4 regions of the Gordonia sp. NPDC057258 genome follow, and region 4 is predicted to be linked to each of the others. Evidence: predicted binding sites of a transcription regulator. Region 4 holds the regulator's gene; each other region holds the start of a gene.
The links. The regulator LexA, encoded in region 4, represses DNA repair genes until DNA is damaged. The targets are predictions, from matches to a motif close to CGAACANNTGTTCG.

Region 1: ACFUEJ_RS17410 (DUF222 domain-containing protein) is a predicted target of LexA. The motif match lies at 3,589-3,602, and genes of this name have one in related genera.
Region 2: ACFUEJ_RS16610 (DUF222 domain-containing protein) is a predicted target of LexA. The motif match lies at 2,738-2,751, and genes of this name have one in related genera.
Region 3: ACFUEJ_RS05935 (SAV_6107 family HEPN domain-containing protein) is a predicted target of LexA. The motif match lies at 3,105-3,118, and genes of this name have one in related genera.

The regions. Positions count from the first base shown of each region.
Region 1 covers NZ_JBHUXZ010000027.1:2,426-8,162, forward strand. Annotated here, with positions in the region: gene ACFUEJ_RS17395 (NDMA-dependent alcohol dehydrogenase) at 1-41, shown strand, start outside; gene ACFUEJ_RS17400 (aldehyde dehydrogenase) at 67-1,515, shown strand; gene ACFUEJ_RS17405 (hypothetical protein) at 1,793-2,038, shown strand; gene ACFUEJ_RS17410 (DUF222 domain-containing protein) at 2,114-3,574, opposite strand; gene ACFUEJ_RS17415 (hypothetical protein) at 3,683-4,600, opposite strand; gene ACFUEJ_RS17420 (hypothetical protein) at 4,794-4,988, shown strand; gene ACFUEJ_RS17425 (hypothetical protein) at 4,988-5,323, shown strand; gene ACFUEJ_RS17430 (GNAT family N-acetyltransferase) at 5,436-5,737, opposite strand, start outside.
Region 2 covers NZ_JBHUXZ010000024.1:47,714-53,450, forward strand. Annotated here, with positions in the region: gene ACFUEJ_RS16600 (hypothetical protein) at 1-1,003, opposite strand, end outside; gene ACFUEJ_RS16605 (hypothetical protein) at 1,003-1,311, opposite strand; gene ACFUEJ_RS16610 (DUF222 domain-containing protein) at 1,407-2,666, opposite strand; gene ACFUEJ_RS16615 (helix-turn-helix transcriptional regulator) at 2,857-3,192, shown strand; gene ACFUEJ_RS16620 (SRPBCC domain-containing protein) at 3,189-3,665, shown strand; gene ACFUEJ_RS16625 (RsmB/NOP family class I SAM-dependent RNA methyltransferase) at 3,673-5,046, opposite strand; gene fmt (methionyl-tRNA formyltransferase) at 5,043-5,737, opposite strand, start outside.
Region 3 covers NZ_JBHUXZ010000005.1:118,212-123,948, forward strand. Annotated here, with positions in the region: gene rsmH (16S rRNA (cytosine(1402)-N(4))-methyltransferase RsmH) at 1-700, opposite strand, end outside; gene mraZ (division/cell wall cluster transcriptional repressor MraZ) at 975-1,415, opposite strand; gene ACFUEJ_RS05930 (DUF3040 domain-containing protein) at 1,955-2,356, opposite strand; gene ACFUEJ_RS05935 (SAV_6107 family HEPN domain-containing protein) at 2,523-2,996, opposite strand; gene ACFUEJ_RS05940 (N-acetyltransferase) at 3,362-4,036, shown strand; gene ACFUEJ_RS05945 (phytoene desaturase family protein) at 4,039-5,658, shown strand; gene ACFUEJ_RS05950 (LppM family (lipo)protein) at 5,724-5,737, shown strand, end outside.
Region 4 covers NZ_JBHUXZ010000007.1:118,214-123,950, reverse strand. Annotated here, with positions in the region: gene ACFUEJ_RS07760 (DeoR/GlpR family DNA-binding transcription regulator) at 1-177, opposite strand, end outside; gene ACFUEJ_RS07755 (phosphoenolpyruvate--protein phosphotransferase) at 327-2,036, shown strand; gene lexA (transcriptional repressor LexA) at 2,014-2,718, opposite strand; gene ACFUEJ_RS07745 (LysM peptidoglycan-binding domain-containing protein) at 2,943-3,482, shown strand; gene nrdR (transcriptional regulator NrdR) at 3,582-4,082, shown strand; gene hrpA (ATP-dependent RNA helicase HrpA) at 4,056-5,737, opposite strand, start outside.

The DNA.
Region 1 (5,737 bases), on a different contig from region 4:
ATGGCAAGAACATTCGCGGGATCATCACGCACAGCCACTGAGATGCAAGCACTCACGGAGGAACACATGATCGACCAGAACGCACTGTTCATCGATGGCGCATTGTCACCAGCCCACGCGCCCGAACGCATCGAGATATTGTCCGCGGCCACCGAAGAAGTCATCGGACGCGCACCAGCAGCAGATGAGGACGACGTCGACGCCGCGGTTGCCGCGGCACGACGTGCATTCGACGATCCGCGTGGTTGGTCGGCGTGGAGCCCCGACGACCGCGCAGCGGCGATCGAGCGGCTTGCCGACGAGTTGGAGGCGCGCGCGCCGCAACTCACCGAATTGGTCTCGTCGCAAAACGGGATGCCGATTGCCATCGCCGGAACGCTCGAATCCGGGCTTCCCGCGACCGTGTACCGGTATTACGCCAACCTCATTCGGACCACAGAACTGGAGCAGACACGTCCAGGCGTACTCGGTGGCCGCGCCATTGTTCGGCAGTCCCCCGTCGGTGTGGTCGCCGCGATCGTGCCATGGAACTATCCAAACCTGGTCACTGCCTTGAAGGTGGCGCCTGCGTTGGCCGCTGGCTGCACCGTGGTGGTGAAGCCCAGCCCGGAAACAGTCTTGGACTCTTATGTTTTCGCAGAAGCGGTCGCCGCCGCGAACATACCCGCGGGAGTCGTCAACATCGTTCCCGGGCGGGCGAGCACTGGCTCCTACCTCGTGTCACACCGAGACGTCGACAAGGTCACGTTCACCGGATCGACCACCGTCGGCCGCCAAATCGCAAAGACCTGTGGTGAGTTACTCCGCCCAGTGACCCTCGAGCTCGGGGGAAAGTCGGCAGCGATCATCCTCGACGATGCTGACCTCACTGCGAACATCGAAGGACTGTTTCAGGCGACGTTACTGAATAACGGTCAGACCTGTGTGCTGAATGGCCGAATTCTTGTCCCTCGCAACAGGTTCGACGAGTCGCTTGAGGTCTTCGCCGGACTCGTGAATGGTGCTGTCATCGGCGATCCACTTGATCCGAGTACACAGGTCGGGCCACTGGTCACTGATGCGCACCGCAACCGGGTGGAGGCACACATCGCAAGAGCCAAGGACGACGGCGCTCGCGTTGTTGCCGGCGGCGGTCGGCCGGCCCACCTCGATCGTGGTTGGTATGTACAACCCACCCTCTTCTCGGATGTTGATCCGTCGAGTCCCCTTGCGCAAGAAGAAGTGTTCGGACCGGTACTCGCTCTGATGCCATACGACGACGTCGGTCAGGCGGTTCAGATCGCTAACGATTCGGCATACGGGTTGGCCGGCACCGTGTGGACCGCAGATGAGGCTCACGGTATCCAGATCGCCGAGCAGATCGAATCTGGCACGGTAGGTGTCAACTACTACATGCTCGACCCGGTTGCGCCATTCGGCGGTATCAAAGCGAGCGGTTTGGGGCGCGAACTCGGCCCCGAAGGCCTCGCGGCATGCATGCGAACCCACACGACATATCTGTCGACCAGCGCGTAGCCACCCCGTGTGTCGTTCCTGCCGCAGTGCCCACCGGGTAGGAACGACACACGGACTGAGGGGAGGTTCCTGACATCACGGAGAGACATGACGGCTGGCGCTACGGGGACAAAGTCATCGTGCGCGCACGGCACGCAGCGGCGGTGCCAGCGTTTGGCTATGTGATCGGCAAACCCGACCGTTTGGGATCTATCCCTGTTCGCCTGGATGACGGATCCGCATGCTGGTATCACGCGGATGCACTCGTCCGGCTAGCAAGATGGTGAACCGTATTAGGATGCCTGACGATATTTTTGAGGACATTCTCTACTTTATTTTCAAGGCGCACTCGCGCGCGGTGCCGGCGCCGGGCTCCGACTTCGTCTCGCCCCGGACCTACACCAGCCATATAGGTGCGCCCGGAACCATCGGCGTCGAAATAGGTTGCCCTGCCCTGACCAAACGATCCGTCATTCACGGCGGAGACAGACCCGTTTCGATACGCCCATGGCCGGTGGCCGTTTCTCCGGCGCAGTTCCAGTGAAGCCCGTCGATGACGACGAAGACACTGCGAGCAGAGGCACGAAGCAGCCTGATCCGGCCACCGGAAGGGGTGTTGTTAGCGACTAGCGAGGTTGCGTGCATCGGTCGGGCCGCCGCGCCGCGGGTCGGTGTGGTCGAACGGTTCGGTGTGGTCGAGGTCGATCTGCCAGACCGGGGCGTTGCAGCCGGGGAAGGTGCAGCACAGTTCGCCGGCACGCACCAGGGCCTGGAGCTTCTTCGACGGGGTGTACCGCGTTGTCGAACTGTCCGCCTCGGGAGGCGATACCGGTGGCGCGTCGGGCGCGGCGGGGTTCGGTGCGGGATGGATGTAGGTGCGTCGGGCTTCGGCGAGCAGCTGCCGGGCGGTGTCGGCGTCGAGGATGCCGTGGCGGTCGAGGAATGCGGGGTCGTTGTCTAGACCGATCAGGGTCGACAGGTTGACCACGATGTGAAAGGTCGCGCGCGGCGCCGGCGATGACGACGGCGACGCGTCCGGACCCGGAGGGTCGGCGACAACCGTGTCGCTGTCCGGGGTGTCGGTGTCATCGTTCCCGGAGTGGCGCGCGGGTGCCTCAGTCGTGTGGTCGGCGGTGTCCACTGTCGCTGCGTCGACGTCGCCGGTGGTGTTGGCTTCAATGTCCATTGCGGCAGGTCGGCAGTCGTCGCATTCGCACGCGATAGAAGCTTCGCCCCGCGCGAGCGCTTTCAGAGCATCGACTCGGCGGTTGGCCAACTTTCGAGGGTCACCGGCGTGGACCGCGGTGGCCATCGCCGTCAGGCGGGCGTCGAACTCGGCGGAATCAGCAGTGGGCAGCGTGCCGGAGATCCGGGACTGCCCGGGTGTGAACCGGTCGGGGGTGACGGTCACCTTGCGGTCGGATTTCACTCGCTCCTTGCGTCGGCGGATCGCGTCGGGTGCCCACTTGGCGACGATGGAATCGACCATGGCGGTGAACCGGGCCGTGGACATCGGTGCGCGGGCGAAGATCGCCTCGGCGAGATGGGCGTCGACGGTCTGCATCTCTTCGTCGTCGGTGATGAGGTCGGTGCGTTTGAGGGCGATGAGGAAGCGGCGCTTGTCGATTCGACCGCACGCGAGTGCGTGTCCGGTGAAGGAGAGTCGGTAGCGCAGTGCGTCGCCGGCTTCGATGAGATCTTTCGCCTCGGCCGGCGTCACGGTGAGGGTGGCACCGACTTCGGCGATGGCCTGTTCGAGACCGTTGGGCCCGAACTGCTCGTAGGGATTCTCACCAGCGGCCACCCGCGCGGACAGGTGCTCGAAGGCTTCGATGGAGTCGAGTTCGCCGCTGTGCGTCTCGGCGCGCCGCTGCGCGTAGTCCATCTCGCGTTCGTCGTGAATGAGGCTGGCAACGACCATCATTCGATGCGCCGACGCTGCCGCCAAACCCGCGCAGTGGTTGAGGACCTCGACGAGTTCGGCAGCGGAGAGTTCATGGTCGGGACGAAAGCGCGGCTCGACCGACTCCTGTGATGGGTCCACAGATGTAGTGGACCCGGCCCCCGCCCCCGATGACATACCTCCACGATACTCGAATATATGTTCGAGTCAAGGGTGTATTTGTTTCTCCTTCGAATATCCGATGATGCAACCACGACGCACCGACAGGTCATCCTCAGATCGAGGTCAGCGATGTCCGCGTGGCAGGCCGATGCGGATCAGGCGTGGGTCCTGCGTGATCTCGCGTACCTCGAATGTCGGGTCGATCTCCTCCGCCACCCGATCGACGATCAGAGAACCGTTGCTGTCGAACCCGATTCGGTGGTGAGTCAACCTGGTCGTGAACTTCCAGACGGCCATCGCTTCGACCTCAGTGGTGACCGAGTCTTCGCATCGGACACAGTCGAGTGCTGCGTCACTGTCCGGATCGTCGGCGTGTTCGTCGCATGGCTCCCAGTCCGAGGTGACGAGGTATCCGGGGTCCCACAGGGAGCCCTCCGTCGGCGGCCATTCCACCGAGTACCACTCGCCGGCAGCGATTCCGTACGTTCCGATGGCCTCGTCGAGCACGGCCTTGCGGTCGGCTTCGGTCCATTCGATCCGGGGTGGAATCGCCACGTCCTCGATGGGGTCGATTCCGGCGTAGTCGGCGGGATCGCCGAGCAGTTCGGTATCGGTGGCCTCGTGCTGCGTTGCCCGACCGACGGATTCATGTGTGTCGAGCACTGCGGCCTCGGCTGTCGCAGCGTCGATATCCGCTGCCAGGTAGGCGGCGGAGTTCATCCGCTCATGAACCGCTCTCGCCGGGATCCGCGAGACGAGTTCGTCGACCACCGCTTGCTCGGCGTCGTAGAGCGCTCCGGATGCCAAGCGGAGTGCCGTCTTCCCAACCGGCACAGAGATTCCCGATGTCCGGCAGTCCCACAACTCGGCGGCGATCCGATCGCGCCGGTCGACCAACTCCCACGCGAGAGCTCTGGCTGATTCGCCGGATGTCGAGTGTGGGATCAGCGACTGCTCCTGCAACTCGGCGATGATCCGAGTGAACCGATCGGAGCCTTCGCCGGACGAGTCGATCCAGTGATCGTTCGTGAACGTGCCCAACGCGGCACCTCCTCCCTGACGTTCTGTCTCGGTCGTCCATTCCTACGCCGAGAACCTACTCGGGGCCAGTGACATCAATCGTGGGGTGACTCGTCGCAATCGGACGGCGATCGTTGTGGTGGATGTCGGTGCCGCGTCGCATTCTGGTGACGGAAGCCGACAGGTCAACTCGGCCGAACCGAGAGGAGGCGACATGGTGAACTCGAAAGCCCTCGCAGAATTCATTGATTCGGCCGAGGCCGGCGCTCGCGCGGGCATCGTGCGCGAGACCGGAGAGATGTGCCGTTCCCATCGACACCGCCATTCATCGTCTGCGATCGACTCGATGAGCCCACTGACGGGCGTGGATTTCGAGGGGCCCGCGGAGGCCGAGCGAGGCGTCGCCTGATGGCGCCCGAACCCGTCCGACTCCCCGCCGCGATGGCGTCCCCGGCAGTCGGCTGCACTGTGAACGCCGGCTGGTATCCGCTCTTGGTTCGCCTCCATCGCCGGCTCTCAGCCGTCACCGACGACTTCACCTACGCGCAGATCAAAGAGAAGTTCGGGGTTTTGCGCTGCTACCTCAATTACGGAAACTCGGTCGACGATTTCACGTGGAGCCTTTGCGAGCTCCTGGTCGACGCGACAACCGACGAGTCGAGCACCGTATGCGAATTCTGCGGCGACCGAGGAGAAACCCGGTACGACCTTTCCTGGATCAAGACGACCTGCGGAGATTGCTGACCGTAACGTTCGGCGGTGAGCAAGACCTGGGTCATCTGAAGCGGCGCGCAGATCGCCGAATGGACGAAGATCGCCCCGGGTACGACGAATGGTCGTGTGCTGACTCCGCGTCTCAGCCGATCCCGCGCGACAGCATTTGCCCGACAACCAGACCGAGTGCACCCTCGGCAAACCTCGAGACCGGCCCGACGGCGGTGTCCAGCGCCTCGTCGTAGCCGTCGCGTGCCTCGCCCCACAGGCGGCCCGACGAGCCGTTCGGCGTGACCCCGATCAGGGCGATGAGCTCACCGGTGGTGGGGATGCAGATCGCCCAGACGAATCGTGTCTCCGACTCCCAGTCACGCTGCGCCGCAGCGACGTACGCGGCGGGGTCGTCGACCTCGAGATGAGACAACGCCGGGACGTCGGTGATCC
Region 2 (5,737 bases), on a different contig from region 4:
GTATCGGCGCTGGGAGTTGGTTCAATCCTCCTGCCACGAGTGGCGTATTTGTCCCCAAGACCTCGGCGATCGAATTCGAATCGGTCTGTCTGGTCCGCAAGTTCGGGTTCCCCAGCAGATAGACGCCGTCGCCGAGACCTCGTTTCAGGTTCTCTCGCTCTGCGCCGATGTATCTGTCGCCGAACGACTTCAGCGCATCAAGAGACAGCGGCTGCCCCTCGGGTCCGCCACCCCAACTCGGTGTGTAGATCGCTTTCAGGTAATCGAACTGCTCCTTCGAAATCTCCGCGAAGTCCCCGCGGGCCAACGCGGCCCGCTGTTCCGCGGTCAGGCTGGTCGCACGGAAGAACCGATCTTTCTGCTCCTTCGTGGCACTACCACTCATGATGGCCTGGACATCGATGCTCGCCTGGCCGGGCGAGTAGCTCGACGCGAGTGGCGCATTACCTTCGGCATCGCCAAAGGCTGCCGCGAGAACTCTCGCCCCGTTGCGATCGTCCTCGCCCATCTGATCGGCCAGGGAATGCAACGAGAGGGTCGCCGTCTTCGCCTCCTCCGCTCGGGCGGCCTGAGCGTCGAGAATCGAGCGCTCGGTCGCACTTCCCGCCTCCACGCCCTTGAGCTCGGCCGCATAGTCTCGGGTGTCTCGTACCGTCCAGTCGTCGGCAACGCTGAACTCGTCCCGTTCCAGCCCGAGCGCTCGAACCAGTGCGGTGGTGCGATTCGGACTGATCGCAGACGACGTATCCCGGAGCGCAGTGGCGGCGCGGGTGATGTCGGCCCCGAGTTTGTTGATCTCGGTTCGATCGGAGTCGGTGCGCGTCTCACAACCCCGCTGGGAGTCCCCCACCCACCCTTTGGAGTCACCCGCTTTCATCGGCGCTTCGGCCATCCTCTGGGTGAGATCCCTCAGGTCATCCACGGCCGCGTCGAGCGCAGACGCGGCCGCATCCAGAGACATCAGGTCCCAGCCGTTGACGACAGACCGCGATGGTCGCGACATCAGAACTCGCTGATGGCACGGAAGCCGCTGGCCAGGGACTCCTCGGTATCAGCGACGTCACCGGCGGCCTGGTAGCAGGTCTGCGACACCTGGTCCATCCTCGCCGCCGCGCGGCCCAGCAGTGAACGGACGGTGCCGTCTTTGCCGGCGCACGCAGCGCCGATCGCCGACGCCGGCATCGCGGCCGACGCATCGTCGAAGGCGGACTTCCCGGTCCACAGAGCTCGTGTCTCCGATGAGCATCGAGCCAGCGCATCGCCCACGCCGGTGATGACACCCAGCTCCTCGACACCGAACCGCTCAGCCATACAAACCCCCGAGTTTGCACCGACAACGACGTGGCGGACCGCCACGACGAACAACCTAGTACAGCATCACCGGACTATGCGTTCGCCATCCACAATCACGACGCTGCGAGTATCTGGATCAGGCTGGTTTCGACGCCGCTGCGTCCTGGCGGTTGATGCCCCATCGCGGGTGGAGCGACACTGCGGTGTCGTAGCGCGGTCGGGGTGATCACGTCGATGACGCGGACGCCGTCGACCATCTTCACGTCGTAGAACCAACCGGGGGCCTCCTTGGCGCGGTTGTGCAGGACGCAGGTTCCATCAGCGTTTACCGCGCTCGTCGGGCCGTGGCGCCGATGCGGTGTGGCGTGGTCGATCTCGACGATCGGTGCACCGCAGTAGGGAGTCCGACACCGTTGGTCACGCATCCGGATGAAGTGGGCGAGAGCGGTTGGGAAAGCTCGTGCCCGTGACTCCATCGCCACCAGCGCGCCATCGGACGGTCTCGCGTACAACTTCCGCATCGTCGAGGCGGTCTCCCCCTCGGGCGACACCGAATCGGCCACCAGCAGCCGCGCGATCGTCGCCGGGATCGGTCCGTATCCGTGGACGTCGGCGGCCGAATCGTCTAGGCCGAACAAGGACCGGTCGGACAGAACGACATTGAGCGCGATCGGTGTCGGCTCTGCGACAGCGCGTCCGGTGACACGTTCGACCAGGGTGTCGGTCATGACCTGTGCATGATTTCGGTCGTCCTGTCCGACAACTGAGTCGGCGTGCTTCTTCAACGCGGCGTACACCGCGATCCCGTCCGCCATCGGCAGCAGCACCGACAGTTTCGTCATCAGATCCGGCGCGGGTCGCACACTGACGCGGCGGTCCTTCTCGGCCTTCGATTTACGTGCCACCACCGCTTCGGAATCGAGTTCGTACGCATGGCGCTTGGCCGATGCTTCGATCTCGCGGTCGGACACCCCCACCAGAGCTGCGGGATCGGCGCAGATCCGGCGGTCGATCTCCTCACGCGCTTCACGTGTCAGATAAGCGGTTTCGCGTACCAGGATCGTGGCCCGCCACTCGGTGAGCACACCGGAAGTCAGTGCCGCCATCGTATGGGGCATCTCGTGCGCCAGGGCGCGGGCGAATCCGAGGCACTGGCTTCCCTTTCGGGGCGAGACCTTGCGCGCCAGACCGATCTCGGCGGCGAGTCCGCGACCGCGCCGGCGCTCCGGTACGTTCCGTGCTGCTTCGTCGGCTGCGCGCAGCGCGTCGAGATTCGCGGTCTCACGCACCTGGGCCGCCGTGCATGCCGACTTGATCTCCTCGAGCAGAGTGAGCCGATCCACCGACTCCGCCTCCTCGAGACCCACGGGCATTGCCGACAGCCCACCCACGATGGACCGTAGATGCTCGGTAGCCAAGAGGCCAGTTGCGTCTGAAGCGACGTCGTACATACATTCGATGGTACCGGAAAAGCAGCACATGATGGTGCACTTTCCACAAGGCGGACGCCAGATTTGCACTTAGCCATTGAGTTAAGCGATGGGACCTGCAACACTTAGCCACATGGCATACAGTTCGGTCGCACTCGACGAGATCTTCGGCGCGCTCGCCGATCCCACGCGTCGCGCCGTCGTCGAACGCCTGGGGCGTGGGCCGGCCAGCGTCGGCGAGCTCGCCGAACCCTTCCCCATCACCCTGCCGTCGTTCATGAAGCACCTGCGCGTGCTCGAGGACAGCGGGCTCGTCTTGACCAGAAAGGTCGGACGCACACGGATGTGCACCCTCGACAGGCGCCGTATGCGCCGTCTGTCGACGTGGCTCGAACATCAGCGCACCGTGTGGACCGAACGCACCGACCGTCTCGAAGACTTCGTGACCGACACCGAGGAGACACCATGATCGACCCAGAACTCGACCTGACCCTGCACCGGGTGATCGGTGCTCCGCGACAACGCATCTGGGAGGCGTGGACCCAGCCGGAGAAATTCGCCAAATGGTGGACGCCGGCTCCGACGGTCACCCGCGTCGACCGCCTCGAGCCCGAACCGGGCGGTGGGCTCGTGACCCGGATGAGCGACGACGGAACCACTTTCGTACCACACATGGATGCCGTCTTCCTCGTCGTCGATCTCCACGAGCGCCTGGTGTTCACGAATGCCGTCGACAGTTCGTGGCGCCCTGCCGAACCGGCTCCGGTCCCCATGACCGCCGAGATCTCTCTGGCCGAGCACGCAGACGGAACCGAGTACAGCGTCGTCGTGCGCCATCGGAGTCCGTCCGATCGTGACCGCCATGAGGAGCTCGGGTTCTACGACGGCTGGGGTTCGGTCACCGCTGCGCTCGCCACCCTCGTGGAAAGCAGAACGTCCTGACCCGGAACTAGTCCCGCGTCAACGCCGCCAGGAACATGGCGTCGGTGCCGTGGACATGCGGCCAGAGTTGAACGTGGGGTCCGTCGCCCAACAGGTCCGGGCCGAGCTTGCCCACCGTCACCAACGGGCGGGCGTCGAGTTGGCGCACACCGTCTGTCGACGCCAGGACGTCGGCCACCACCGCCGTCGTCTCCGCCGGGTGCGGCGAACACGTCGAATAGACCACGATGCCACCGGGTTTCACCAGGCGCAGCGCTTCGGTGAGGAGCTCCTTCTGTAGGACGACGAGTTCGTCGACGTCGGCAGTGGTCCGGCGCCAGCGGGATTCGGGTCGTCGGCGCAGCGAGCCCAGGCCCGAGCACGGAGCGTCGAGCAGGATGCGGTCGTAACCGGCGTCGAGCCCACTCGACCGGGCGTCGGCGACATGGATGGTGACCGGGAGGTCGGACACGACCTTGCGGATCAGGCCGGCGCGATGCTCGGACACCTCGACCGCATCGAGTCGGGCACCGTCGATCTCGGCGAGCGAACCGATGAGTGCCGCCTTCCCGCCGGGGCCGGCGCAAATGTCGAGCCACCGCCCACCGTCGTCGGCGACCTCGGCCACGGTCACCGCACGGGCGATCAGCTGACTGCCCTCGTCCTGGACACCCGCGTACCCCTCACGGATCGCGGCGACGTCGCCGGGATCGCCGCCCGGGAGGTACACGCAGTACGGGGAGTAGTCGCCGATCTCCCCCTCGCTGGTGAGGGCGAGTTCCTCGGCGGTCATGAACCCCGGACGAGCGACGAGATGCACTGGCGGTCGCTCGTCGTCGGCGGCGAGTGCCGCCTGCAGCTGTCCCGCCGAACCACCGAGAGCGTCGCGGAACACCTCCGCGATCCAGCGTGGATGTGCGTACTGGAAGGCGAGATAGCCGACGAGATCGTCCGCGGGCGACGGTGCGAGCTCTTCCACCCACATGTCCTCGTCCTTCTGGGAGACCTTGCGCAGTACCGCGTTCACGAAACCGGAAGGCCCCATCCCGTTTTCGGCGCGCACCAAGTCAACCGACGTGGAGACCGCCGCATGTGCGCCGACCCTCGTCCGCAACAGCTGATAGGTGCCGAGCCGCAGGACGTCGAGCACCGTGCCGTCGATGTCGGCGACCGGCCGTTTCGCGGCGGAGGAGATCACCGCGTCGAGTAGACCCTGGGCCCGCGCGGCCCCGTAGGCCAGCTCGGTGGCGAAGGCAGCGTCTCGTCCCTCGATCTTCCTGTCGCGCAGCATCTTCGGCAGGACGAGGTTGGCATACGCGTCGCGTTCGCGTACCGCGCGGAGGGTGTCGCGGGCGGCCACGCGCGCGGGATCGAGGTCCTTCTGCCGGAACTTGCCGCTCATCCCAGGACCGTCCCGTCGGTCAGGCGCGCGCCACGAGCCCAGTCGGCGGCGGGCATGGGCTTCTTCCCCGGCGGCTGTACGGTGCCGAGTCTCACCGGCTGCGAACCGGTTCCGACGAACACCGCCTTCTTCGTGACGGCGAGTGCACCGGGCGCCAGGGCGCCGTCCCGCACCGCGTCGGGCAGACCGGGATCGTCGCCCGACGCGACCGACACCGGCCCGACCTTGATCCGCGCGTCGTCGAGGCTCGTCCACGGTCCGGGTGCGGGCGTGTAGGCGCGAACCAGGCGATCGATGATGTGTGCCGGCAGTTCCCAGCGGATCCGCGCGTCCTCGACCTCGACCTTGGGCGCATGGCTCACCCCCGTGGTGGGCTGCGGTTCGGGGGCGAGTTCACCGGCCTCGAGGCCGTCGAGCGTGGACAGCAACAGTCCCGACCCGGCATCGGCGAGACGCCCGAGCAGATCACCGCTGGTGTCGGTGGGTCGGATGGTCTCGGTGAGCACCCCGAAGACCGGACCGGTGTCGAGACCCTTCTCGAGCCGGAACGTGCTGGCCCCGGTCACCTCGTCGCCGGCGGCGATCGCGGCCTGGACCGGAGCGGCACCGCGCCAGGCGGGCAGCACCGAGAAGTGCAGATTGATCCAGCCGTGCTGCGGGAGGTCCAGTAGTCCGGGCGGCACGAGCCCGC
Region 3 (5,737 bases), on a different contig from region 4:
CATCCAATTCGTGGTTGACCTCGATGCGCAGCGCCTGGAACGTCCGCTTCGCCGGGTGCCCGCCGGTCCGCCTGGTGGCGGCCGGGATGGCGTCGTAGAGCAGTTCGACGAGACGCGCGCTGGTCGAGAAGGGCTCCTTGTCCCGCTCCCGCAGGACCGCCGAGGCGATCCGGCCGGCGAAGCGCTCCTCCCCGTAATCGGAGAGCACGCGGGCCAATTCGCCGTGCGAGTACGTGTTGAGCACGTCGGCGGCGGTGAGCAGGTCGTCGGAGTTCATGCGCATGTCGAGCGGCGCATCCACCGCATAGGCGAAACCGCGTCCGGCCTGGTCCAGCTGCATCGACGACACCCCGAGATCGAACAGTGCGGCATCGATCACCGACTCCCCCGCTGCGTCCATCACGTCACGGATCTCGTGAAAGGTGGCCTGGTGCAGCGAGATCCGGTCGGAGTACGACGCCAGGCGCTCGCGGGCGATCTCGAGTGCCGAGGCGTCCCGATCGATGCCGACCACGCGGACGTTCGGGAACGACTCGAGAACCAGTTGACTGTGCCCGCCCGCGCCGAGCGTGGCGTCGAGGAAGACGCGCGGATCGTCGGAATCCAGTGCGGGGGTCAGCAGTTCGACGATGCGCGCACCCATGACGGGGATGTGACCGAACTCGCCGGACCGACGCGGTTCGTCCTCGGCATCGACCATGATGAAGACCCCCCATCGGCATGTATGCGGTATCGGCGGTGGGCGGATGCCTCGGGTCGGCGAGAGCAGGCGGTCGGATGGAGCGGGGTCCCGACCCGATCACGCACCTGGCGTTGGGGAAGTACGCCAGGGTCGCCACCGGGCCGGGGCCTCGTGCCACCCGAAGCCGCTGGGCACCGAACTCGCCCATCGGTTGCTGTCTCTTCGGTCGGTTTCTGGTCGGTTGCTGTCGTTGGTGTTGCTGTCTCGGCGGTGTGGCGGGCCGGTCCTCCGGCTACAGCACCGCGTTCAGCGCGGCGGAGTTGGCGGCCGAGAAGTTCTCCTCGTGCCGCGTCTGGTACTCGTTCCATGCGGCCGAGTCCCAGATCTCGAGGTGATCGAAGCTGCCGAACACCACGCACTCCTTGGACAACCCCGCGTACACGCGATGGTCGCCGGACAGACTGATCCTGCCCTGACCGTCCGGTCGCTGCTCTTCCGAACCGGCGAAGAACGTCCGCTGGAACGCGCGCAGATCAGGGTCGTTCCGAGACGCCTCGACGATCCGAGCGGCTATCGCGTCGAACTCTTCGGTCCGGTACACCGACAAGCTGTGATCTTGGCCTTTGGTGACCACTACCCCTCCTGCCAGTGCATCGCGGAACTTGGCGGGCAACGTGAGCCGCCCTTTGTCGTCCAATTTGGGCGTGTAGGTACCGACGAATCGCACGGACACGTCGACACCTCCTGCCCACCGGGTTCCGCGTCGTATCTCGCCTCACCCAGTGCTGCCACAGTACCCCACTTTCCACCACTTTCCACCCCCACCGCCCCCCGCATTCACTCACTGACAGCAAATTCCCAGTTCAGGGAGCTCAAGATGACGATGAACGCGCGTGTCGCCGGCGCGTCATGGGCGCAAAGAAGGGCAACAAGCGTGTGATCAGAGATACCGATGAGGTTCGAGAGGCGGGAAATCCAGGCATAGATCCTCTAGTGGGGCAAAGTGGGGCGTCCCGGTGGGGAGAAGTGGGGATCGCCGGTGGGGAGAAGTGGGGATGCCGGCAAAGAAGAGCGAGGACCGTCGACTGGGCGTCCGATCCCGTCGATCGTGCGCCCGAATCCGTCGGCCGTGCGCCCGAACCCGTTCAGCGTGCTCTGGAGAGCGATCGAGGACATGAAAGAGCCGCGTGCCCGAAGGCACGCGGCTCAGTCGTATGCGAAGTTGCGGGAGTCGGTCAGCCGATCGACGAACGCGGAGTCGGGATCAGCGGATCACTCCTGCTCGAACCGGCGATTGAATCGCTCCTCCATGCGCTCCGACAGCTTGCGCTTGGCGCCGGACGACCCCGGTTGCTTCTTGCCGGACCTGGTCGACGACGAGCCCGCCTCGGCGGTGTTGTTGTCTCCCCAGAGAGCGAAGAGGCCGGCCCCGAACATCACCAGGAAGCCCAGGAGGCTCACGATCGGGAATCCGCCGATGTTGATGTTGACGATGAGTCCGCCGACCAGCATCACCAGGCCGACGACGAAGACCGCTGCCGCCTGCAGGCGACGACGACCGCTCGACTTCCCAAGGCGCCGACGCTTGACACTGGACGCAAACTTGGGGTCTTCCGCGTACAGCGCGCTCTCGATCTGTTCGAGCATGCGTTGCTCGTGCTCCGAAAGTGGCACCGACCCTCCTTCTCACTGATCCGTGACGCCGACGAAGGTCACCCGCGACCGGAAAGGCGTCTGCGCCTATATCGTCCCATGATACGAGGTGAAATCGACCGCGACCACCATTACTCGCTGTTGCCGACGACCGGGCGGTGCCAGAAACCGCAAAGTGTGGCCGGATTCACGCCGTCGCGCCGATCTGCGGCGCTTCGGCACCGAGTTTTCCTTGCTCGTAGGCGATGACCATCGTCTCGACCCGACGCAGGAAGTCGAGGACGAGCAGCCGCATGCCGGCGACGCTGTCGGGGTCGATCGTGCGGATGATCCCGGACTCGATCTTCATCCGAACCGGCGACAGCGCGGCGAACCGGGCGGCGATCGGCGCCAGCTCTGGGGCGACCACACCGATGCGGGTCCAGGCGTTCGACGTCCTGCGCCGCACGGTCCCGACCGGTTCGTGCACGGCGAGGGCCGCGCCCGAGGCGCGGAGGGCAACGAGGTACAGCTGACGGAACCGCTCGACGTCGTCGTCGACGCCGTCGGCATTGTCGAAGAGCACGTGTGCACGCTCGAGGAGATCGCGCGCTCGACCGACCATCACCGGGTCGACGGGCGCCGCGTGGGTGAGAGCCGTGGCGCTGCGGTGTCTGGCCATGTCGTCCTCCTCGTGCGTATGGGCTGTGTCCGGCGGCAGACGCTTCCCTCGTCCGCCGCCGGACCGTGTCGTCGGATGAACGCGAACAGCTTGCGGAGGCACATTCATCGAACATCCGTTCGACACGTTCAATATAGCTATCCCGGCGTCGGCGTTCAAGACATCTGTGACCCGAAACCCCCGCCGGGGAGTACAACGCCACCACCTGCGGGCCGATTCCTGCCGAGTGTGCATCATCGATAGGACAATTCCCGGAAGTGGCCTGCGACGCGATGCCCCCGGCAGAGGGCGGCCCGCCCCAGCGGCAGCCGACCTCGTCTGCAGGTCGACGACGCAGGACGAACGATGCAGAGAACGGAAATCCGTTGACCATCCGCCTGGTGAGCCTGAGTGGCCAGGACGCCCGGGCCTGGCTCGAGCCGGCCCTGGAGATCTACGTGACCGCGATGAATTATCCGCGCGGTACGGAGATCCATCGGGCCGGGCTCTGGCGCGAACACATCGCGCGGCCCGGATGGCGTGCGATGGGCGCGGTCGAGACGGTGACCCCACACGAGGCGCGGACCATGCCGGCCGCGCGGCGCCGGGTCGGTCCGCCGGTCGGCTTCGGACCCGACGACCTGCTCGTCGGCATCGCCTACGGCTACACCGGCGCGACCGGTCAATGGTGGAACCAGCAGCTGCGGCTCGGACTCCGCCAGACGGGCCGACCGCCCGAGACGGTCGAGGCGATCGCGCGCGACTACTTCGAGCTCACCGAGCTGCACGTCCACCCGACCGCTCAGGGCCGAGGTATCGGCCAGGGGCTCCTCGCCCGGCTGCTGGCCGACCGGCCCGAACGCCATGTGCTGCTGTCGACCCCGGAGATCCCCGCCGAGGACAACCGCGCGTGGTCGTTGTACCGGCGGATGGGTTTCACCGACGTCCTGCGCCACTTCACCTTCACCGGCGATCCGCGTCCGTTCGCGTTCCTCGGCCGTCCGCTCCCCCTGGAACTGCAACCCCCGGCCGCCGCCCGCCGCGCCGGTACCGGGAGCTGACGATGCACGGCACACGGCGTGACGCCGTCGTCATCGGCGCGGGCCACAACGGCCTGATCGCCGCGGCCTACCTGGCACAGGCCGGACGGGATGTGGAGGCACTCGAGCGGGACGACATCCCAGGCGGCGCGGTCTCCACCGTCGAACGGTTCCCCGGACATCGGGTCGACCGGGGGTCGTCGTCGCATCTGATGATCCGTCACTCCCCCGTTCTCGACGACCTCGACCTCGCCGCGCACGGCCTGCGCTACATCGACTGCGATCCGTGGGCGTTCGTCCCGGCCACCGCGACCGCCCCGCCGATCGTCTTCCGCACCGACCTCGACGCGACGTGCGCTTCCATCGAGAACGCCTGTGGTGCAGCCGATGCCGCCGCATATCGACGCTTCGTGGAGACGTGGACGCCGCGGGCGCGGGCGGTCATGGATGCGTTCTACCAACCCGCGACGATGGGGAAGTTCGGCCGGGCCTTCGGCGGGCTCGGCGGCACCGCCACCACGGCACGCACGGGGTTGTTCGGCCGGCGCGGCGGCCGGGTGCTGAACCTGACCGCCGAATTGATGGCCTCCGGCGATTCCCTCCTCGACGAGTATTTCGAGTCCGAACAGCTCAAGGCGGGACTCGCGTGGTTCGGCGCCCAGTCCGGACCGCCCATGAGCGCACCGGGCACGGCGCCGATGATCGGATTCGCCGCACTCATGCACCGAATCCCGCCCGGACGCGCGATCGGGGGCAGCGGCGCACTCACCGAGGCCCTCGTGCACCGAATCCACCAGGACGGCGGCCGTGTCTCCTGCGGCGACCCCGCGGTCTCCGTCGCCCGCTGCGGCGACCACTGGCGGGTGCTCACCAGCACGGGTCAATCCCGTTGTGCCGCAACAGTCATCCACGCCTGCCACGTGCTCACCACGCTCGACCTCCTCGCCGCCGGCGGTTTCGACGCGGGCGTCATCGACCGGTGGCGACGCACCATCGTCGTGGGCAGCGGGATCGGGATGGCGGTTCGCCTGGGGACGACCGGCCTGCCCGACTACCAGGGGCTGCCCGGCGACCTGCCCGAGCACGGCGTCCATTCGGCTCTCGGACTGCTGGTCACCGACCGCGCCCACCTCACCCGAGCCCATGCCGCGGCGTCGGTGGGCGAGCTCCCGCCGCGCCCGGCCGTGGTCGCGATGAGCTATTCGGCGATCGATCCGACGCTCGCGCCCCCGGGCCGCTCCGTCATCAATCTCTGGGCACAGTGGCATCCGTACCGGCTGGCCGACGGCGACTGGCCGGCCGCGGCGGACCGCGCCGCGAAGGCCGTCGTCGACGAGGTGGACCGCCACGCGCCCGGTTTCGCCGAGTCGGTCGCGCATCGGTACGTCCAGACGCCGCGAGATCTGGCCGATGAGCTGGGCCTGATCGGCGGCAACATCATGCATGTCGAGATGTCCATCGACCAGATGTTCATGTGGCGTCCCACCCCCGACCTCGCCGGACACCGCGTCCCCGGTGCCGACGGCCTGCTCCTCGCCGGAGCGTCGACTCACCCCGGCGGAGGTGTCACCGGCGCGAGCGGTTACATCGCCGCCCACCTGGCGCTGCGACGCGGGCGTCGGGGTCTCGGCCGTCGGCCCTGACACCGCCGACACCCGACGCGGCGCGGTGTGACGGGTGCCCCGCGGTCCGGCCGGGGTCTGGCACGATGAGCACCGTGCG
Region 4 (5,737 bases):
GGCGCGCACGGCGCCGCCGTGGACCCGCTGGAGATGTCCGGCGCGTTCCAGTACCGCGAGATCGCGTCGGACGGTCTCGCTGGTGACGTCGAATTTCTCGGCGAGCGCGGCCACGGATGCCCGCCCCGCGAGTCGCACCTCGTCGACGATCGCCTGTTGTCTCTCCTCGGCGTACACACCGCTCCGATCTCCGGTTTCGACCAACCCGCTTGTTGAGGCGTGTGGGATTGGATGTTGTAGTAATTGTGTTTACGCCTGTTTGTGTTGACAAGTCAAGCACTTTTTGTAACGGTGGTCACATCGGTAGTCGAGTGAGAGGCAAGACGATGGCGCAGATCCTGACGGGAACCCCGGTGGTCGGCGGGTTGGCCCACGGTCCCGCGCTGTGGCCGGGCGAGCGACCCGACCACTCGCCGGAGAAGCTCGGCGTCGGTGTGGAGATCGCCGAGGAACGGCGCGCCGACGAGGTCACGCGCTTCGCCACCGCGGCCGGCGCCGTCGCCGCGCGGCTGCGCACGCGCGCGTCGCAGAACACCGGGGTGACGGCCGAGGTGCTCGCCGCGACGGCGGGCCTGGCCGAGGACCGCGGCTGGATCGGTGCCGCGACCGCGCTCATCGGCAAGGGCGCCCCCGCCGAGGCCGCTGCCGTCGCGGCCACCGAACAGTTCGCGGCGGTGTTCACCAAGCTCGGCGGACTGATGGCCGAGCGGGTCACCGATCTCAACGACGTGCGCGACCGGGTCCTCGCCGAACTGCTCGGCCTACCCGAACCTGGTGTGCCCACTCCGGAGGTGCCGTCGGTCCTGCTCGCCGACGACCTCGCGCCCGCCGACACCGCGGGCCTCGACCCCACGAGCACCATCGCCCTCGTCACCCGCCTCGGCGGACCGACCAGCCACACCGCGATCATCGCGCGCCAGCTGGGGATCCCGTGCGTGGTGGCGGTGGCCGACCTGGACGAGATCGAGCCCGGCACAACCGTTCTCGTCGACGGCAGCACCGGGCGGATCGAGGTGGAGCCCGATGCGGAGGCGGCCCGGGCTCGCGTCGACGAGGATCGGCGGCATGCCGCACTCGTCGCCGGCTGGACCGGTCCGGGGCAGACCGCCGACGGGGTGGCCGTGGCGGTGCTCGCCAACGTCGCCGACGGATCGTCGGCACGCGCCGCGGCCGGGTACCCCGTCGAGGGCGTCGGGCTCTTCCGCACCGAACTCGCGTTCCTCGAGCGTGCCGACGAACCGTCGGTGGACGAGCAGGCCGCGATCTACCGGGAGGTGCTCGATGCGTTCGACGGGCAGAAGGTGGTCATCCGCACCCTCGACGCCGGGTCCGACAAACCGCTCCGGTTCGTGACCCATCCCGACGAATCGAACCCAGCGCTCGGCGTGCGGGGCGATCGGATCGCGCTGGCGCACCCCGAGATCCGCGCGCATCAGCTCGACGCGATCGCGCAGGCCGCGTCGGGGTCGGCCGTCGCGCCGTGGGTCATGGCGCCGATGATCGCCTCGCCGGCGGAGGCGCGCACCTTCGCCGCCGAGGTCCGCGGCCGTGGTCTGGTCGCCGGGGTGATGATCGAGGTGCCCGCGGCGGCGATCCTGGCCGAAGCCGTCCTCGCCGAGGTGGACTTCGTGTCCATCGGCACCAACGATCTGACCCAGTACACGATGGCGGCCGACCGGATGTCGGCCGATCTCGCCGGACTGACCGACCCGTGGCAACCGGCCGTGTTGAGCCTCATCGCGGGTGTCGCGGCAGCGGGTGCACGTCAGGGAAAGCCGGTCGGGGTGTGCGGCGAGGCCGCCGCCGATCCGAACCTCGCCTGCGTGCTCGTCGGTCTCGGGGTCACCTCGCTGTCCAGCGCGCCGGCTGCTGCGGCGGCCGTGGGGGCCCGGCTCGGCGAGGTGTCCGCACCGGACTGCCGGGCCGCCGCCGAGGCTGCCCTGTCCACCTCGGATCCCGCCGCGGCGCGCGAGGCGGCCGCGGCGGTGCTCGACGGTTCGGTCGGTGGAGAGGTCAGACTCGCCGCATCACGGTGACGACCTTGCCGAGGATGACGGCATCGTTGCCCGGGATCGGATCGAACAGTTCGTTGTGCGGCATGAGCCAGACGTTCGGGCCCTGACGCTTGAAGGTCTTCACGGTGGCCTCGCCGTCGATCATGGCCGCGACGATGTCGCCGTTGTCGGCGACGTTCTGCTGCCGGACCACGACCCAGTCGCCGTCGCAGATCGCGGCGTCGATCATCGACTCGCCGACGACGCGCAACAGGAAGAGCGATCCCTCGCCGACGAGCTCACGGGGCAGTGGGAAGACGTCCTCGACGGCCTCCTCGGCCAGGATCGGACCGCCGGCCGCGATACGGCCGAGAACCGGCACGAAGGTCGGCTCGGGAAGCTGGCCGGCCGTCGGGGTGTCCGGCGACGGGGTGTCACTCGGGGCGATGTTGACCGCACGGGGACGGTTCGCGTCGCGCTTGAGCAGCCCCTTGCGTTCCAGCGTCCGCAACTGATGGGCCACCGATGACGTCGAGGCCAGGCCGACCTCGTCGCCGATCTCCCGGATGCTCGGCGGATAACCGCGCTCGCGCACCGAGCGGCGGATCACCTCCAGGACCCCGGCCTGTCGCGGGGTGAGTGAGGCCTCGGCGGCGGCGGCGTCGAACGGGGCCTCGTCGTCGGCGCCCCGCGCTCGGCCGCGCCTATCGCCGGTGTCACTCATGTTCGGTTCCTCTCGTCTTCGGAACGTGCTGGTAGATGGCTTGCGCCGGGTCCGAGCCTAGCGGAGTGCGACCGGCACCTCAAACATTTGTTCGATGTGTCGCGAGACTTTGTCGGGACGTCGTGCTACAAATTCGAACATCAGTGCATCGAACATCTGATCGATGTTCGAACACCGAACACCACACCCGCACGATCCCAGACACCCGAACACCGGAGGGCACCATGCGCACCGCCACTCTCGTCGCTCCCGTCCGCACCGACCGTCCCGACGCCGTCCGGCCGCGCACCGACCGCGCCGATCGCGTCCGGACCCGCGCCCCGCTGTCCGACGGCGGCCGACCGGTCGACAACCGGCCGGCCGGCACCCGGCCGCGGGGGGCATCGCCGGTGACCCCGCGGGTGGGCGGTACCCACTGTGGCTCTCCGGTCGGGGTCCGGGGACGTGGCCCGGTCGGGCCCGACGCGGCGGTGTTCCGTCGCCGCCGCCGCACCGCGGTCGCGCTCCTCGCCGGTGTCGGGCTGGCGTTCGTCGTGTGGGTGTTCGGTGTCGTCGGCCAGAATTACTCGGACTCGCTGACACCGTCCGCCGTGAGTTCCGAGGTCGTCCATGTGCGCTCGGGGGACTCGCTCAGCTCGATCGCCGGCCGGGTGGCACCCGAGATGCCGCGCGAGGTCGTGATCGACGAGATCGTCGCGATGAACGATCTGGGGTCGAGCGCGCTGCAGGTGGGCCAGCCCCTGCTCACCCCCCGGTACCGCTGAGGCCGGGCGGTATCCTCGATGTCACAGGGGCCGGCCGACAAGCGGCGGGGCGCACGCTTCGGGTGCGTTCCAGCGTCCCGCGACCTGCGTGAGGACACGATGCGCTGCCCCTTCTGCAAGAACGACGACACCAAGGTCATCGACTCGCGTGTCGCAGATGAAGGGCAGGCCATCCGCCGCCGTCGCTCCTGTGTGGAGTGCGGTCGCCGGTTCTCGACCGTGGAGAGCGCCGTGCTCGCGGTGGTCAAACGCAACGGCGTGACCGAGCCGTTCAGCCGGGAGAAGGTCATGCGTGGCGTGCGGCGAGCCTGTCAGGGCCGCCACGTCGCCGAGGACGCGCTCGCGCAGCTCGCCCAGCAGGTCGAGGACACGGTGCGCGCCAGTGGATCGGCCGAGATCCCCAGCAACGAGGTCGGACTCGCCATCCTGGGCCCGCTCCGCGATCTCGACGAGGTGGCGTATCTGCGCTTCGCCTCGGTGTACCGGTCGTTCGACTCGGTGGAGGACTTCCAGCGCGAGATCGACGACCTGAAGGCGGCATCGGGATCCGGGAGCGCGCTCGCCGAACCCGTGTCAGCCGAGTCGGTCCAGAGCTCGTAGGACCCGTTTCTCCGACACCGGGAACGCGGTGCCGAGACGCTGGGCGAACAGCCCCACGCGCAACTCCTCGACGAGCCACTGCGCTTCGTCGTCGACCACCGCCCGCCGGTGCTCGGGTACCTGTTCGAGGCGTTGGGCCCACCGTTCGACGACGCGATCGACGGCGGCCACCCCGGCCTGGTCGCGTGCTGCGGACGCGGGTAGTGCCTCCAGACGTGCTTGCGCGCCGTCGAGATAGCGCGGCAGATTCTCCAGGTGGCGTCGCGCGGTAGCCGCCACGAATCCGTCGAACACGAGGTGGGCGACCTGTTCGGCGACGTCGTCGGCAGCCAGCGAACCGGCGTGCCGGTCGATCGCCGCCCGCAGCGGGGACATCCGTTCGAGGGCTGCGACGGCCAGCGAGAAGTAGTCCGGTGCGGCCGCGGCGACCCGTGGCCGGATCCGTTCGAGCAGCGCCGAGAAGGATTGTGGTGAGCGAACCGCGGCGAGCTCTGCGTCGTCGATGTCGGCGACCGTGTCCCGAATGGCCCGTCGGGTGCAGTCGGCGAGCAGTGCCTCGGTGGTCGAGTACGGGCTCTGGCTCAGGGCGAGTCGTTCGACCGGACTCAGCGAGCCGGCGATCCGCTTGTGCAGCGGAGGTATCGCGAGGTCGAGGAGGGCGACGATCCCGCGTCGCAGGAGGCGGTCCCGTGTCTCCGGGCTAGCCGCATCGACGACGACAACGCCGCGCGCGTGGCCCTTCGCGTCGGAGACCACGTCGATCGTCGGGTACCGGGTCAGCCGCTGCCCCGCGACATCGACCGTCGTCTGCTCGGCGAGCGAGCCGATCCCATCGGCGGTCCAGGTCTTATACAGGTTGCGCGACACCGTCTTCGGCGCCGCGGGCGTTCCGGTCTGCTGGAGTTCGGGCAACGAGTCGGCGCGGGCGACGATCCGTCCGGAGTCGTCGGCCACCGCGAAATGCATGCGCAGGTGCGGCGGTACCCGGTCGGTGTCGAAATCGCCCGCGGTCACCCGCATCCCGGTGATCGCCGAGAGCTCGCGGGCCAGCCCGGTGGTGAGCGGCTCCTTGCGCGGGGTGAGCCGGCCGAGCGCGAGTTCGGCGAATCGCTGCGCGGGCGACATGCTCTTGCGGAGCTGTTTCGGCAGCGACTTGACCAGTGCGGTGGCCAGTTCGGCGCGCATGCCCGGGACCGACCAGTCGAAGCCGGCCGGTCGGACATGGGGGAGCAGTGCCTGCGGGATCACGACGGTGACGCCGTCGTCGGGTGCGCCCGGTTCGAACCGGTAGCGCAGTTCGAGTCGGGTGTCGCCCTGCTGCCAGGCGCCGGGATAGTCCGTGGGGGCGACGTCGGTGCCTCCCGTGACGTCCTCGGGGCGCAGATCCAGCAGATCCGGTTCGGCCCGGCGGGCCTTCTTCCACCAGGTGTCGAAGTGCCGGGCCGAGGTGACGTCGGACGGTAGCCGCTGGTCGTAGAACTCGAAGAGCTGGTCCTCGGTGATCACGAGACCCCGGGTGCGCGTGCGGTTCTCGACGTCCGAGGCGGCCTCGAGAAGCGTGCGATTGCGGTCGAAGAAGGCGTGCTGCGTCCGCCAATCGCCCTCGACGAGAGCGTGCCGGATGAACAGCTCCCGGGAGACCACCGGGTCGATGG